Regions from separate parts of the Paraburkholderia sp. BR10882 genome, predicted to be linked through region 1. Evidence: riboswitches for the same ligand, from Rfam matches in the RefSeq annotation. Region 1 holds a riboswitch; the other holds the start of a gene.
What was found. Region 1 has a riboswitch for thiamine pyrophosphate ahead of thiC (phosphomethylpyrimidine synthase ThiC). Riboswitches for the same ligand answer to the same signal wherever they lie in the genome.

Region 1 (6,985 bases):
GAATCGGCAGCACGGCGATCAGAAACGAAAACAGCAGCGAATTGCCGATGGGGGTCAACAGCTGGTGGAACATCACGTCTCCTTTATGCTGGTTCGTTATCGGCGCAGCAGTGCGGCAGCATGCGCCGGGGCGCGTCGTCGGCTGTGGAGTTCAGGGCCCGGCCAGGCGGCCGAGTTAAGGCGGTGCTTCAATCCCCGCTAGCCCACTTGGAGGATAGATAACGAGACGGGAGCGTCAAGGAGGGAAAGTACGGTCCGGCACCGTTTTGTGGCGCAGTTCGCGGCGTGGCTGGGTGCGTGAACATTCAGTGATGCCAGTGCCTGCCGCCGCCCCAGTAGCCGAAGCCGAAAGAGACGGCGGGCGCGCCCCCGCCCCAGCCGTACGCAGGGTAAGGGTAGTACGCGGGATAGGTCGCGGGGTAGACCGCTGGATATGCTGGATAGGCCGGCCACGCAGGCACGGCGATCGCAACCGGCGGCGAGGGATAGAGCGGTCCCGGATACTGCGCGTCGGGCACGGCGGCAGGCGCGGGGTTCGGCGCCGTTTGCACGACCGCGGTTTCCTGCTGGGTGGCGGCGACGGGCACGGTGCCGTAGTAGTAGGGCGGGTAGCCGTAGGGGGCGTAGTAGTAGCAGCCGGAAAGCGCGGGGAGCGCGCTCGCGGCGGCGATCACAAGCACAGACGGACGTTTCATGGCGGGCTCCGCGAGTGGCGAACGGCCGCGCAGGATGATCGCCATCAGGCCCGGGCCGTCTGATTCGTTCGAGCTTACGCCGTACCAACGCGCTTTGCGTCGTGCTTCGTTAACAGAATATTTCGCGTAGCCGTGCCGCTGCGACGACATCGACCCAAGCAAACGCGGCGCAGCCCGTGAGGGTCTGCGCCGCGCATCCTTCCCTGATGCACGCCGTGGATGGCGTGTTGCCTGTCGTGTCGTTTCTGCTCTGTGCCGTCGCTTCGATCGTGCAGCCCGTCGTGCAGCCGCATCGTCGATCCGTACTGGCGCTAACGCTTACTTGCCCACCTGATTGCCGATCACGCCACCCACCGCTGCGCCGCCCACGGTCGAGAGCGCATTGCCGCCGATCGCCGCGCCGGCCACGCCACCCACGCCCGCGCCGATCACCGTATCGCGGTCGCGTCTCGACATGTTGTCGCAAGCGCCGAGACTGCCCAGCACGGCGATGAGTGTCGTCACCGTGAGTAGCGTGCGTGCACGTTTGAGCGTATTCATTTTTCGACTCCCTACGCATGATGCGTTCGAGTGTGCGGTGCGGCGTGCGCTGGCACGCACGCTGCGCCTTCGACACCCTCATGCTAGCCACGCGACCCGTATCAGGGTGTGTGCGCTTGTCAGAGAGTTGTGGGAATCGTTAGTAAATGTTTCGGCGGGCGGCGAGCGCCCGCCGGGGCGTAGTGAGCCCTGAGTCAGCCCGAAGTCAGCGCTTACTGGCGCTGATAGATTTCGGCGCCTTGCTTGATGAACTCGACCGCCTTCACTTCCATGCCCTTCTTGAGGGCCTCGTCGTCGCTCACGCCTTGCCTGGCCGCGAAGTCGCGCACGTCCTGGGTGATCTTCATCGAGCAGAAGTGCGGGCCGCACATCGAGCAGAAGTGCGCGACCTTGGCCGAGTCCTTCGGCAGCGTTTCGTCGTGGAACTCGCGCGCCTTGTCCGGATCGAGGCCGAGGTTGAACTGGTCTTCCCAGCGGAACTCGAAGCGCGCCTTCGACAGTGCGTTGTCGCGCACCTGCGCGCCCGGGTGACCCTTCGCGAGATCGGCCGCATGCGCCGCGAGCTTGTACGTGATGATGCCTTCCTTCACGTCGTCCTTGTTCGGCAGGCCCAGGTGTTCCTTCGGCGTGACATAGCAGAGCATGGCCGTGCCGAACCAGCCAATCATCGCAGCGCCGATGCCCGAGGTGATATGGTCGTAGCCCGGCGCGATGTCGGTGGTGAGCGGCCCGAGCGTGTAGAAGGGCGCTTCCTTGCACCAGTCGAGCTGGAGATCCATGTTCTCCTTGATGAGCTGCATCGGCACGTGGCCCGGGCCTTCGATCATCACCTGCACGTCGTGCTTCCACGCGATCTGCGTGAGCTCGCCAAGCGTCTTCAGTTCGCCGAGCTGCGCTTCGTCATTGGCGTCGTAGATCGAGCCGGGACGCAGGCCGTCGCCGAGCGAGAAGCTCACGTCGTATGCCTTCATGATTTCGCAGATCTCTTCGAAATGCTCATAAATGAAGGACTCCCTGTGATGTGCGAGACACCACTTGGCCATGATCGAGCCGCCGCGCGAGACGATGCCCGTCATGCGGTTCGCGGTGAGCGGCACGTATTGCAGGCGCACGCCCGCGTGAATCGTGAAGTAGTCCACGCCCTGCTCGGCCTGCTCGATGAGCGTGTCGCGGAACATTTCCCACGTGAGGTCTTCGGCTTTGCCGTTGACCTTTTCGAGCGCCTGGTAGATCGGCACCGTGCCGATCGGCACTGGCGAGTTGCGGATGATCCACTCGCGCGTTTCGTGAATGTGCTTGCCGGTCGAGAGGTCCATGACCGTGTCGCCGCCCCAGCGGATCGCCCACGTCATCTTGTCGACTTCTTCGCCGATCGACGAAGTGACCGCCGAATTGCCGATGTTCGCGTTGATCTTCACGAGGAAGTTGCGGCCGATGATCATCGGCTCGCTTTCCGGGTGGTTGATGTTCGCCGGAATGATCGCGCGGCCGCGCGCGATTTCGTCGCGCACGAACTCGGGCGTGATTGCCTTGAGCGCGTTCTCGCCGAAAGCGGCTGCGCCGAACGCCTGGCCCGGATGCTGGCGGCCCATCATCGCCGCGAGCTTCGCGCCGTTCGGGCCACTCGCCCTGAGGCTTTCCAGATACTCGGCGCGGCGCTGGTTCTCGCGAATCGCGATGTATTCCATCTCCGGCGTGATGATGCCCTGGCGCGCGTAGTGCATCTGCGTGACGTTCTTGCCCGCCTTCGCGCGGCGCGGCGTGCGGTGCAGGCCGGGGAAGCGCAGTTCGGCCGTCGCGGGGTCGGCGGCGCGCTCGCGGCCGTATTCGGAGGAGAGGCCCGGCAGCGCTTCGGTGTCGCCGCGCTTTTCGATCCAGCCCTGACGCAGCGCAGGCAGGCCCTCACGAATGTCGATCTTCGCTTCGGGGTCGGTGTACGGACCCGAGGTGTCGTAGACGTAGATCGGCGGATTCTTCTCGCCGCCGAAGCCCGTGGGCGTATCCGCCTGCGTGATCTCGCGCATCGGCACGCGGATATCGGGCTGCGAACCGGTCACGTAGATCTTGCGGGAATTGGGCAGCGGCGCGATCGCGGCTTCGTCGACGTGCGCGTTGGCGGAAATGAACTTCGGATTCGCGTTCATGCGTCTCTCTCTCCATGCAAAGCAAAGTGGGAACAGCGGCTTAGCAGGAGACGAGACGGAACGTGGACGGACTTCGCTGTGATGAGGTGAGGCGCTGAGCGATGTTGCGAAGTCCGGACGCTTCCCTGCGCTGGCATTATCCAGATCAGGTTCAAAGGGTATTTCTCACCCGCGAAATACGCTGCACGACTTTCGTTCGATGCGGCGCATGACGCAGGACCCCCGCGTAAGCAAGGCCAAACGATACACCGCGCTGCGACGATCTGGCAAGTGCCATCTCGCGCGCGATGTGCCAGGCGCGGGGTATCGCGATGTGTAGTGTGGCCCCAGCTTACAGCGTGAAATCCTTCGAAGCTTCCGGCTGAAACAGGATGCGCTCGATCTTCAGGGTTTCGACCGCGCCGCCCGGCGTCGTGAAGCGCACGGCGTTGCCGCGTTTCGCGCCGAGGAGCGCGAGACCCGCGGGTGAGAACACGTTCAGGCGCCCGGCGTCGACGTTCGCCTCATGCGGATAGACGACGGTGTACGTGAGGGATGCGCCGTTACGCTCGTCCACGAGCGTGACCTGCGAGTTCATCGTCACGACGTTGGCGGCCATGTCGCGCGATTCCACGATCACGGCGTGTTCGAGGAGTTCGTCGAGCATGGCCTGGCGCGCGGGCGCGGCGCCGGGTTCGGCGGCGCATTTTTCGAGGCGGGCGACATCGAGTTCGGTGAAGTAACGGATTTTCTTCGACATGGCAGTCTTCCTTGCGATCCAGAAAAGATTCGAGGTAACGGCGAGGGCTGGGAGCGAACTCGCGCAATCGGGCGCGGGCCGCAGCGGGGCGTAACGGCGGTGTAACGGATCGGCCCGGAGCCCGACCGACCGGCTCCGATGGGTTGGGGGAGGCGGTTCAGTGCGGACGCCGGGCGGCGTAAAGCGGAGCGGAGAGAGTAGCTAGGGCGCGCGCTCGGGTGTCGAGAGGCCACGGCGCGGTTCGCTCGCGCTCGGCGCGTACGCGTGCCGACGCGCCGCGCAAATGACGCGGCGGCAAGGCGAATACGGGACGCGAAACGAGCGAAAGCATGGCGAGCGGCGTGTATGAAATCCGGTTGGTGAAAGTTAAGCGAAAGGTTTTGTCATGCTAGCACGGTCTTCCCAGCGCGGCGCAACGCGGCCGTTACACGGCAATATGGTGCGCGATCCGCGGTCCTCGCTTGCGCCGCTCACACTGTGACGCGCACGCAACGAATCGCTGCGCATAAAGCATCCTGAAAGCATCCGCAACACCCGGCGTTGTTGCATAATGCGCTTCGCCCGTCCCGGGTGTCCTTCGTACTCCGTCTTTTTTCGCGTTTTTGCGCATCTGCACCATGCCGTCGAGCTTCACACGTCCCGCCACCTTGCTGCCGGGGCGCCCGCGGTCCTGCCTTTCACCTGCCGCGGTGAATTGACGATGCCTCCCCGTTTGCCTTTCCACGTGAACACTCAATCTTTATTCGCCGGGGCCCAGCAGGTCGCAGCCGCGCTATGGCGTTTCGCGCGTGCCGTACGGCTGCCGCAATCGCGCACCGGGCGCGTTGCGCTCTCGCTCGCCGTCGTCTACTTCGTTTGGGGCTCGACGTATCTCGGCGTGAAAGTCGCGCTCGATTCTTTCCCGCCGCTCCTGCTTTCCGGCTTGCGCAATCTGCTCGCCGGGATCGGCCTGTTCGTCTTCGCCATGCGCCGGCGGCCCGTCATGCCAACGCTGCTCGAAGTGCGCAACGCGGGCGTGGTGGGCACGCTGCTCGTGGGCCTGTCGAGCGGCATGCTCGCCTACGGCATGCGTACAGTGGGCACTGGCAAGGCGGCCGTGATGGTCGCCACGGTGCCGCTCTTTGCGACCGTGATCTCGGCGGTCACCGGGCGGCGCGTGGCAAAGGCCGAATGGGCCGCGGTCGCGCTCGGCCTCGTCGGCATAGCCATCCTGAGCCACGGCGGCGCCGCGGCCGGCTCGGCGGGCGGCAGCCTCGCGATTCTGTGCGGCGCGCTCTTCTGGGCAATCGGCGCGCATCTGGCGGGCAAGCTCACGTTGCCGACCGATCTCTTCGTCGCGACGGCGCTGCAGATCGGCCTGGGCGGCGCCATTTCGACGACGGTCGCGTGGATCAGTGGCGAACGCATGGGCGAGCTGTATTTCCTGCCGCTCGTGGCGTTTCTCTACCTGCTTTTCATCGGCACGATGGCGGCCTATGTCGCGTATGGCTACCTGATTCGCCATACCAGCCCGCTCGTCGCGAGCAGTTGCATGTACGTGAATCCCGTTGTTGCCGTCGCGCTCGGCGCGCTGCTGCTCGGCGAGCCGGTCACGAGCGCAACCGTTGTCGCGACCGTGCTGATTCTCGGCAGCGTGGGTCTGTCGTTCCTGTTCGACGACCGCCGCCGCACTGCCTGAGTTCATCCTGCCTTCGCGACGCGCCTCGCGTCGTCGCGCCGCGTTGCGTGCGCGGCCGCTGCGCATGCGAGGCGCACAGCGGCCGCGACTTCGTCGTTCACCGGTGATCGATGCCGGTAGCGTACGTACGAGCTACGCGCACGCGTTAGCCGTCATTCCGGCGCCTTTACCGTTTGCCGGACACTATTTTGCCTTTTCCGCCGAATTCGTGAGGGCGTGGCCGCCTGCGGAAACGTCCTCGCCGGCACCCGCCATCGTGTTGCAGGCCGAGAGCGCTGCCAGCGATGCGGTAACGAGAAAGAGGGCAATCAGGCGTTTCATGAGGAAGTCCTCCACGGTGTCAAAGGAGATCACTCTCCAGCATGTCTCGTGCCCGGTCATTTGTGCCGCCATGCGTCTGCGTGTGCGCAGGCGTCGGGTCCGCGGCTTGCGCTAGCGCTGACGCAGGCGCGACATAGCGCAGCACATCCGCCCACAAGGAGGACTACGCCATGCTTCACTACGCCATCGTGTTTTTCATCATTGCGATCATCGCCGCCGTGTTCGGCTTCACGGGAATCGCTGCGGGCGCGGCCGAAATCGCCAAGATCCTGTTCTATATCTTCCTCGTGGTCTTCGTCGTCACGTTGCTGCTAGGCGTGATGCACCGATGACGCGCGCATGCGAAACCCAATCCCACTCATGCATGTCATGTTCGAAGGAGAGTCAGATGTCGAAGACACACGCTTCGTTTGAGTTCGATCTCAAGCGCGTACGCGATGAGGCGCGCCGCAATCTCGACCAGGGGCCGGTCACGTCGGACTACCCCGCGAATCGCGAGACCGTGCTCAAGTTGCTCAACGATTCGCTCGCCACAGAGCTCGTGTGCGTGCTGCGCTACAAGCGGCACCATTTCATGGCGAAGGGCATCGAGTCCGAGTCGGTGGCGGCCGAGTTTCTCCAGCACGCGACCGAGGAGCAGCAGCACGCCGATATGCTCGCGGCCCGTATCGTGCAGCTAGGCGGCGAGCCAGACTTCTCGCCGGCAACGCTGCTCGAGCGCTCGCACTCGGAATACAAGGAAGGGGTCGACCTGAAGGACATGATCCGTGAGAATCTGATCGCGGAGCGCATCGCCATCGAGAGCTATCGCGCGATCATCAATTATCTCGGTCATGACGACACCACGACGCGACGCATCTTCGAGGAA
Region 2 (6,985 bases), on a different contig from region 1:
CGGTCATGAGCGGCCTCCGCCAATGCCGAAGTCCGCTTCGAGCGGCAGGTTCGACGGGTAATGGAAGCGGAACGGGCCGTCCGGCGCGCCGTCGATGAACTGGCGCACGATCGGGTCGGTCGAGGCGCGCAGCTCGGCGGGCGTGCCCTGCGCCTGCACCCGCCCGTTCGCCATGAAGTACACGTAGTCGGCGATCGCGAACGACTCGGGCACGTCGTGCGTGACGAGGATCGAAGTTGCGCCGAGCGCGTCGTTGAGCGTGCGGATGAGATTCGCGGTGATGCCGAGCGAAATCGGGTCGAGACCCGCGAACGGCTCGTCGTACATCATGAGTTCGGGGTCGAGCGCGATGGCGCGCGCAAGCGCCACGCGCCGCGCCATGCCGCCGGAAATTTCCGAAGGCGCGAGGTCGCGCGCGCCACGCAGGCCGACGGCGTTGAGCTTCATGAGCACGAGGTCGCGGATCAGCTCTTCAGGCAGGTCGGTGTGCTCGCGCAGGGCGAAAGCGACGTTCTCGAACACCGACATGTCGGTGAAGAGCGCGCCGAACTGGAAGAGCATGCCCATCTTGCGGCGCAGGGCGTAGAGGCCGTCGCGCGATTGCGCGCCGACGTCCTGGCCGCCGAACAGCACCTGGCCGCGCTGGGCGCGAACGAGGCCGCCGATCAAGCGCAGCACTGTCGTTTTTCCGCCACCGGAACCGCCCATGACTGCCACGACCCGACCGCGCGGGAAGCGCATGTTCAGTCCGGACAGGACGAGCCGGTCGCCGTAGCCGAAGTCGACGTCGCGCAGCTCCAGGAGGGTCTCAGAGGTTGAGGGCACGTGGTCTGACAGTCCATTTACACGAAGGCGGGATTATAGGGCCATCGTGGAAAACCTGCCGTGACGCCCCCGGACCCGCCGATGTAAGCCGCAAGCGCCCGCTGCTGCGGGTTGCGGCCCCCTTGGCCCCGGGTCGCGCTCGCGGCGCAGCCCGAAGCCAGGGCGGACCATTATTGCGTAAACGCGTTGCGCAATGCAGCAACCGCGGCAGCCGGGTCGGCCGCCTCGGTCACGGCGCGCACCACCGCCGCGCTGCCGGCGCCCGTGGCGAGCACTTCGGGCAGCACATTGCCGTCGATGCCGCCGATCGCCACCATCGGCACGACGCCGTCCAGCAGCTTCACGTAGCGGGCAAGACGCGCGAGGCCCTGGGGCACCGTGGGCATGGCCTTGGTCGTGGTGGCGAACACGGCGCCGCACGCGAGATAGCTCGGACGGAAGTGAAGCGCCGTGAGCATCTCGAAGTAGCCGTGCGTCGAGAGGCCAAGACGTGCGCCCGCCGCCGCGATCGCGCCGAGATCGGCTTCGCGCAGGTCTTCCTGGCCGAGGTGCACGCCATATGCGCCGGCCGCGACGGCCTCCTGCCAGTGATCGTTGATGAAGAGCTGCGCGTCGTGCTTGCGGCCCGCCGCGACGCAGCGCTCGATTTCGTTCGTGAGCGCCGGCGACTTCGGCTGCTTGCTGCGCAACTGCACCGTCTTCACGCCGTAGTCGAGCACGCGCTCGACCCAGTCGGCCGTGGGCAGTACGGGATACAAGCCAAGCTTCGCGGGACACGGCGCAAACGGCTGTGCGGGCGCGTCGGGCAGGCCCAACACCCGCGGAAAACGCTCGATGTCGACGGGCCAGGCGTCAGCCTGCTGCTCGTCGCCGTCGCGCCAGGCGAGCGCGAGCACGAGCGCGTCGTGCGGATCGAAACCGCAGTCGAGGAACGCCGCCAGCGCCGGAATCCAGTCTTCCGCCAGCTCGCCTTCGAGCGCGTAGCGCTCGCCGCCCAGATGCAGCGTGGCGCGCGCCGCCTTCGGGTTTTCGCCCGCGGCTTCGATCACGCCCGCGCCGTCGGTCATCCAGCGCGCGATGTTGGCCAGATGCGGCGCCGCGTCGGTCACGATGATCAGATCGCCGCCGTTGGGCGCGTCGGGCGGCGTGAGACAGATGCGCCACGGCGCATGCGTGGGCTGCCAGTCGCCCAGGCGCGCGCGGATGCGCTCCGCCGTTTCGGTGAGTTCGTCGGCGGGCGGCCAGAACAGTTCGCGGTCTTGCAGGCGCAGCGTTTCAGTCATCGCTTGTCTCCATCCTGGTGCCAGAAAGGCATGCCGACCACGGGCGTGCTCGCGACCGCCGCTTCGCGCTCGGCCATCGGTCCGGCGAGAAACGCGGCGCGCCCCGCCTCGACACCCAGCGCGAACGCGCGCGCCATCGCCTCGGGGTGCGTGGCCTGCGAAACGGCCGTGTTGAGCAGCACGCCGTCGAAGCCCCACTCCATTACCTGGCACGCGTGCGAAGGCACGCCCAGGCCCGCATCGACGATGAGCGGCACATCGGGCAAGCGCTCGCGCAGCACGCGCAAGCCGTAGGGGTTGATCACGCCCTTGCCGGTGCCGATCGGCGCGCCCCACGGCATGAGCGCCTCGCAGCCGGCGTCGAGCAGACGCCGGCCGATCACGAGGTCCTCGGTGCAATACGGCAGCACCTTGAAGCCGTCCTTCACGAGGCGCGACGCGGCCTCGATCAGGCCGACCGGGTCGGGCTGCAGCGTGTAGTCGTCGCCGATCAGTTCGAGCTTGATCCAGTCGGTTTCGAAGACTTCGCGCGCCATGTGCGCCGTCGTCACCGCCTCGTTGACGGTGAGGCAGCCGGCCGTGTTCGGCAGGAGCGGCACGCCGTGGCGCTTGAGCAGATCGAAGAAGCCGGCCTCGGCGGTGCCCTCGTTCATCTGGCGGCGCAGCGCGACGGTGATCATGCCGGGGCGCGCGGCAGCCATGGAGTCGGCGAGCGATTGCAGCGACGGATAGCGCGACGTGCCGAGCAGCACGCGGCTCGCGAAGGTTTCGCCGTAGAGCGTGAGCGCGTCGGCAGTGGTTGTGGTGGTCATGGGTTGGAATCCTTGGCGGTGTCGTGAACGCGCTCGCCGTGTATGCGATGCGCGCGACCGGTGGCCTGGGCGAGCGAGGCTCAGCCGCCGGCCACGGGGCTCACGACGTCGAGGCGGTCGCCCGCCTGGAGCGAGCGCGCGCCATGCTGGGTACGCGCCACGAAATCGCCGTTCAGCGCGACGGCGAACGGCGGACGCGCGCCGAATGCGGTGAGCGCATCGGCGACAGTCGCGCCCTCGGGCAGCGTGATCGGCTTCTGGTTGATTTGAATGTCCATGGCAAATACGTTCTCAAACTGCGGATTATTTCTGGTGAGGCGTCAGGCCGGCTCGTGCGCGCCCTGCGCGTGCAGCATGTCGCCCCAGCGAGACGCGCGGCGCAGCGACTCGAAGGATTCGGCATCGCTCACGCGGGCGTCGAGCAGCGCCTGGGCGAAGCGCGCGGCTTCGTCGGCGACTTCCGGCGCGATCATGAAGCCGTGCCGATAGAGACCGTTCACACGCAACGTGGTCTTGCCGTCCCAGATGAGCGCCGGGCGGTGGTCGGGCAGCGTCGGGCGGCACTGCGTGTTCAACTCGAGGATGCGCGCCTCGCCGAACGCCGGATGCACCGCGAACGCCGCGCTCAGCAGTTCGAGCGCCGAGCGCACGCTCACCGGCGAGCGGTCCTCGCCTTCGATCTCGGTCGCGCCGATCACGAAGACATCGTGTTCCTTGGGCGCGATATAGAGCGGATAGCGCGGATGCAGGAGCCGCACCGGGCGCGTGAGCGTGATGCCCGGCGCGTGCACGCGCGCGACTTCGCCGCGAATGCCGCGCAACCCCGGCAGCGCAGGTTTGGCGCCCAGCCCGCGGCAATCGATCGTCACGCGCGCGGGCGGCGGATTGGCCTCGTCGACCGTGGTGTGCCAGTGGGTTTCCACGCCGCGCGCAGCGAGCCCCGCCGCCAGAGCGGCCAGGGCCTGGCGATTGTCGAGCTGGCCCTCGCCTTCGAGCAGCCAGCCGCGCGCGAAGCGCCCCGCGAGCGCCGGTTCGGCGGCGTCGAGCTGCGCACCGGCGAGCGCGACGAAGTTGGCATCGGCGAGAGAACGCGGCGCGTTGGCGCGCACGCGGCGCTCGAAGAGCGGCGCTTCGGTGCGATCGGCGCTATGCCAGACCACGAGCGTGCCGTTGCGCTGGAAGAACACGGGCTCCGGCAACTCGGCCAGAATGCGCGGCCAGGTTTCGAGCGATGCGACGCCCAGCTCGGTAATGAGCATTTCGGCGACGGCAGCCTCCGCGAGCGGCGCGAGCATGGCCGCCGCGACCCAGGCTGCGGCTTCGCCGCCTTCGGGGCCGCCGCGCTCGTAAAGCGCGACGCGATGGCCCTCGCCGGCCAGACGCCATGCGACGAGCCGGCCGCTCAGGCCGCCGCCGAGCACGGCGAAGTCGGGCACGCTGCCCACGTCAGGGTTGCGGGCGCGGCTCATGACGACGCTCCGTCACGCAAGGCGAACGGCAAGGCGAACGCGATAAGAATCGGGGAACAAAGAGAATAGGCGGTCATCGTATCCTTTCCGTACGGCAGCAGCAGACGTACCCAAGGACGAAACCGGCTGGCAAGGCCGACCGTGGAGGCTATGCGGCGCAGACGGCCCGATACGGAATGCGTATACGAACCCAGGCGCCCAAAGCGCAGCCCGGCGGGAATCCTGGCGCCCCCGCCTTTTCAAAACCCAGGCTGGGCGCTCCGGTAAGACTTTCTGGAAACTTCCCGCGCCGGTATTACCCGGATCGGGTGCAAAGGGTTTCTCTCAGCCTCACTGGCGGCATGCCCGGCATACCGGTGAAGCACCCCTGTTTCGTCAACGACGATTAGACCACAAAACGCGCGCGGCCCGCAAACCTCGGCGGAACCGGGGGGCGTGGTCTGGCACAATGCCCTGAACCCGCCTCTTTCGCCTCGCGAGCCCGCGCGGTGAGACAATGAGCGCCACGCTACGGCGGCGCCAGCGTGCGCTTTTGTCTCCACGCCTCGCGCCGGTTTTGGCTCCGCCTGTGGCCCGTTAAGACTCACTTAAGCGCCCGACGACAGAATCGCTGCAAAAATCGCTGCAACGCTGCCGCCGTGCGGCGCGCGGCGCATGCCCCCAGCGGGCCGCCACACCTTCAGGACGCACATGACCAACCAACCTGCCCGCGCCACGCCCGATCAGAACGAGCATCAGAAGATCACCGCGTGGAGCCTGATCAAGCCCTACTGGGTCTCCGAGGAACGCTGGATCGCCTGGGGCCTGCTCGTCGCGATCATCGTGATGAACCTGCTCGTCGTGTGGATCAACGTGCGCCTGAACGGCTGGAGCGCGGAGTTCTACAACGCGTTGCAGGCCAAGGACGTCAAGCGCTTCCCGCCGCTGTTGATGACCTTCACCGAACTGGCGTTCGGCTTCATCATCCTCGCGGTGTATGGCCGCTATCTGCGCCAGATGCTCGGCTTTCGCTGGCGTCAGTGGCTCACCACGCGGTTCCTGAACGAGTGGCTCGGCAAGGGCGCGTTCTACCGCATCGAGCGCGACCGCCTCGCCGACAACCCCGACCAGCGGATCAGCGACGACCTCCAGTCGTTCGCCACGACCACGCTCTCGCTCACGCTCGACCTGCTCTCGACGGTCGTCACGCTCATCTCGTTCATCACGATCCTGTGGACGCTCGCGGGCGCGCTCACCGTCACGCTGGGTGGGCAGCCGCTCGCGATTCCGGGCTACATGGTGTGGGCCGCGGCGCTCTATGCCGTGTTCGGCTCGCTCGTGATCCAGAAGGTCGGCCACCCGCTCGTGTCGATCAACTACCAGCAACAAAAGGTGGAAGCGGACTTCCGCTTCGGCCTGATCCGCCTGCGCGAAAACGCCGAGCAGATCGCCCTCTACGACGGCATGGACACCGAGCGCAGCAACGCGCAGGGCCTCTTCGCGCACATCAAGGACAACTGGTGGCGCGTGATGAAATACACGAAGCGCCTCACCTTCGTGCTGAGCTTCTACGGCCAGATAGCCATCATCTTCCCGCTCGTGGTGGCCGCGCCGCGCTACTTCGCGGGCGCCTTCACGTTCGGCGTGCTGATGCAGATCTCGCAGGCGTTCGGCACCGTGAGCGACTCGTTCTCGTGGTTCATCAACAGTTACTCCACGCTGGTCGAATGGCGCGCTACCGTGAATCGTCTGCGCGAATTCGTGCGTGTGGTGCACTCGCCGCGTCTGAAGGAATCGGTCTCGCCCGCCACCGAGCACGGCGGCATCAACCTGCACTTCATCGACAACAACGAGCTCGCCACCGAGCATCTCAAGCTCTCGCTGCCCAACGGCACGCCGCTCTCGGAAGTGCGCGACATCGCCATCAAGCCGGGCTCGCGCTGGCTCGTGCGCGGCCCCTCGGGCGCAGGCAAGAGCACGCTGATGCGCGCGCTCGCGGGCCTCTGGCCCTTCGGCGAAGGCTCGATCGACGCGCCTGTCGATGCGCGCATGATGTTCATCCCGCAGCAGAGCTATCTGCCCATCGGCACGCTCAAGGCAGCGCTCACCTACCCGTCGCCTGCCGACGACTACAGCGACGAAGACTGCCGCGAAGCGCTGCGCGCCTGCCGCCTCGAAGAGTACGTGGATCGTCTCGGCGAATCGGCGCACTGGACGCGCGTGCTCTCGCCGGGCGAGCAGCAACGCCTTGCGGGCGCGCGCGTGCTGCTGCACAAGCCCGACTATCTGTTCCTCGACGAAGCGACGAGCGCGCTCGACCCCGACAACGAAAGCCGTCTCTACAAGCTGTTCATGGAACGTCTGCCCAAGGCAGCGATCGTGAGCGTCGCGCACCGTGAGTCGCTCGCGGCGTACCACCACGAAACGCTCGAGATCGAGCGCATGCCCGAAGAGCGGGTTGCCGCGTGAGCGCAAGCGCGCTGCGCGTCGTGCTGATCACGGGCGCGGGCTCGGGCATCGGCGCGGCGCTCGCGCGTCGCCTCGCGGCGCCGGGTGTAGCGTTGATGCTGCACACGCGCGGCGCGGATGAGGCATCGCGCGCCCGGCTCGCCGCCGT

Region 2: it holds a riboswitch for thiamine pyrophosphate, as region 1 does, so the genes downstream of both, AB3X99_RS35095 (FAD-dependent oxidoreductase) here and thiC (phosphomethylpyrimidine synthase ThiC) in region 1, are expected to answer to the same signal.

Annotation. Positions count from the first base shown of each region.
Region 1 is NZ_JBFPKP010000006.1:350,057-357,041, reverse strand. Features, by position in the region: gene AB3X99_RS18500 (L-lactate permease) at 1-73, opposite strand, end outside; gene AB3X99_RS18495 (hypothetical protein) at 306-695, opposite strand; gene AB3X99_RS18490 (glycine zipper 2TM domain-containing protein) at 1,014-1,235, opposite strand; gene thiC (phosphomethylpyrimidine synthase ThiC) at 1,448-3,379, opposite strand; TPP riboswitch at 3,484-3,613, opposite strand; gene AB3X99_RS18480 (GreA/GreB family elongation factor) at 3,711-4,118, opposite strand; gene AB3X99_RS18475 (EamA family transporter) at 4,918-5,796, shown strand; gene AB3X99_RS18470 (entericidin A/B family lipoprotein) at 5,980-6,117, opposite strand; gene AB3X99_RS18465 (DUF1328 family protein) at 6,288-6,449, shown strand; gene AB3X99_RS18460 (bacterioferritin) at 6,506-6,985, shown strand, end outside.
Region 2 is NZ_JBFPKP010000023.1:24,174-31,158, forward strand. Features, by position in the region: gene mlaE (lipid asymmetry maintenance ABC transporter permease subunit MlaE) at 1-7, opposite strand, end outside; gene AB3X99_RS35075 (ABC transporter ATP-binding protein) at 4-825, opposite strand; gene thiE (thiamine phosphate synthase) at 996-2,108, opposite strand; gene AB3X99_RS35085 (thiazole synthase) at 2,105-2,920, opposite strand; gene thiS (sulfur carrier protein ThiS) at 3,001-3,198, opposite strand; gene AB3X99_RS35095 (FAD-dependent oxidoreductase) at 3,241-4,389, opposite strand; TPP riboswitch at 4,654-4,768, opposite strand; gene AB3X99_RS35100 (ABC transporter ATP-binding protein/permease) at 5,080-6,837, shown strand; gene AB3X99_RS35105 (SDR family NAD(P)-dependent oxidoreductase) at 6,834-6,985, shown strand, end outside.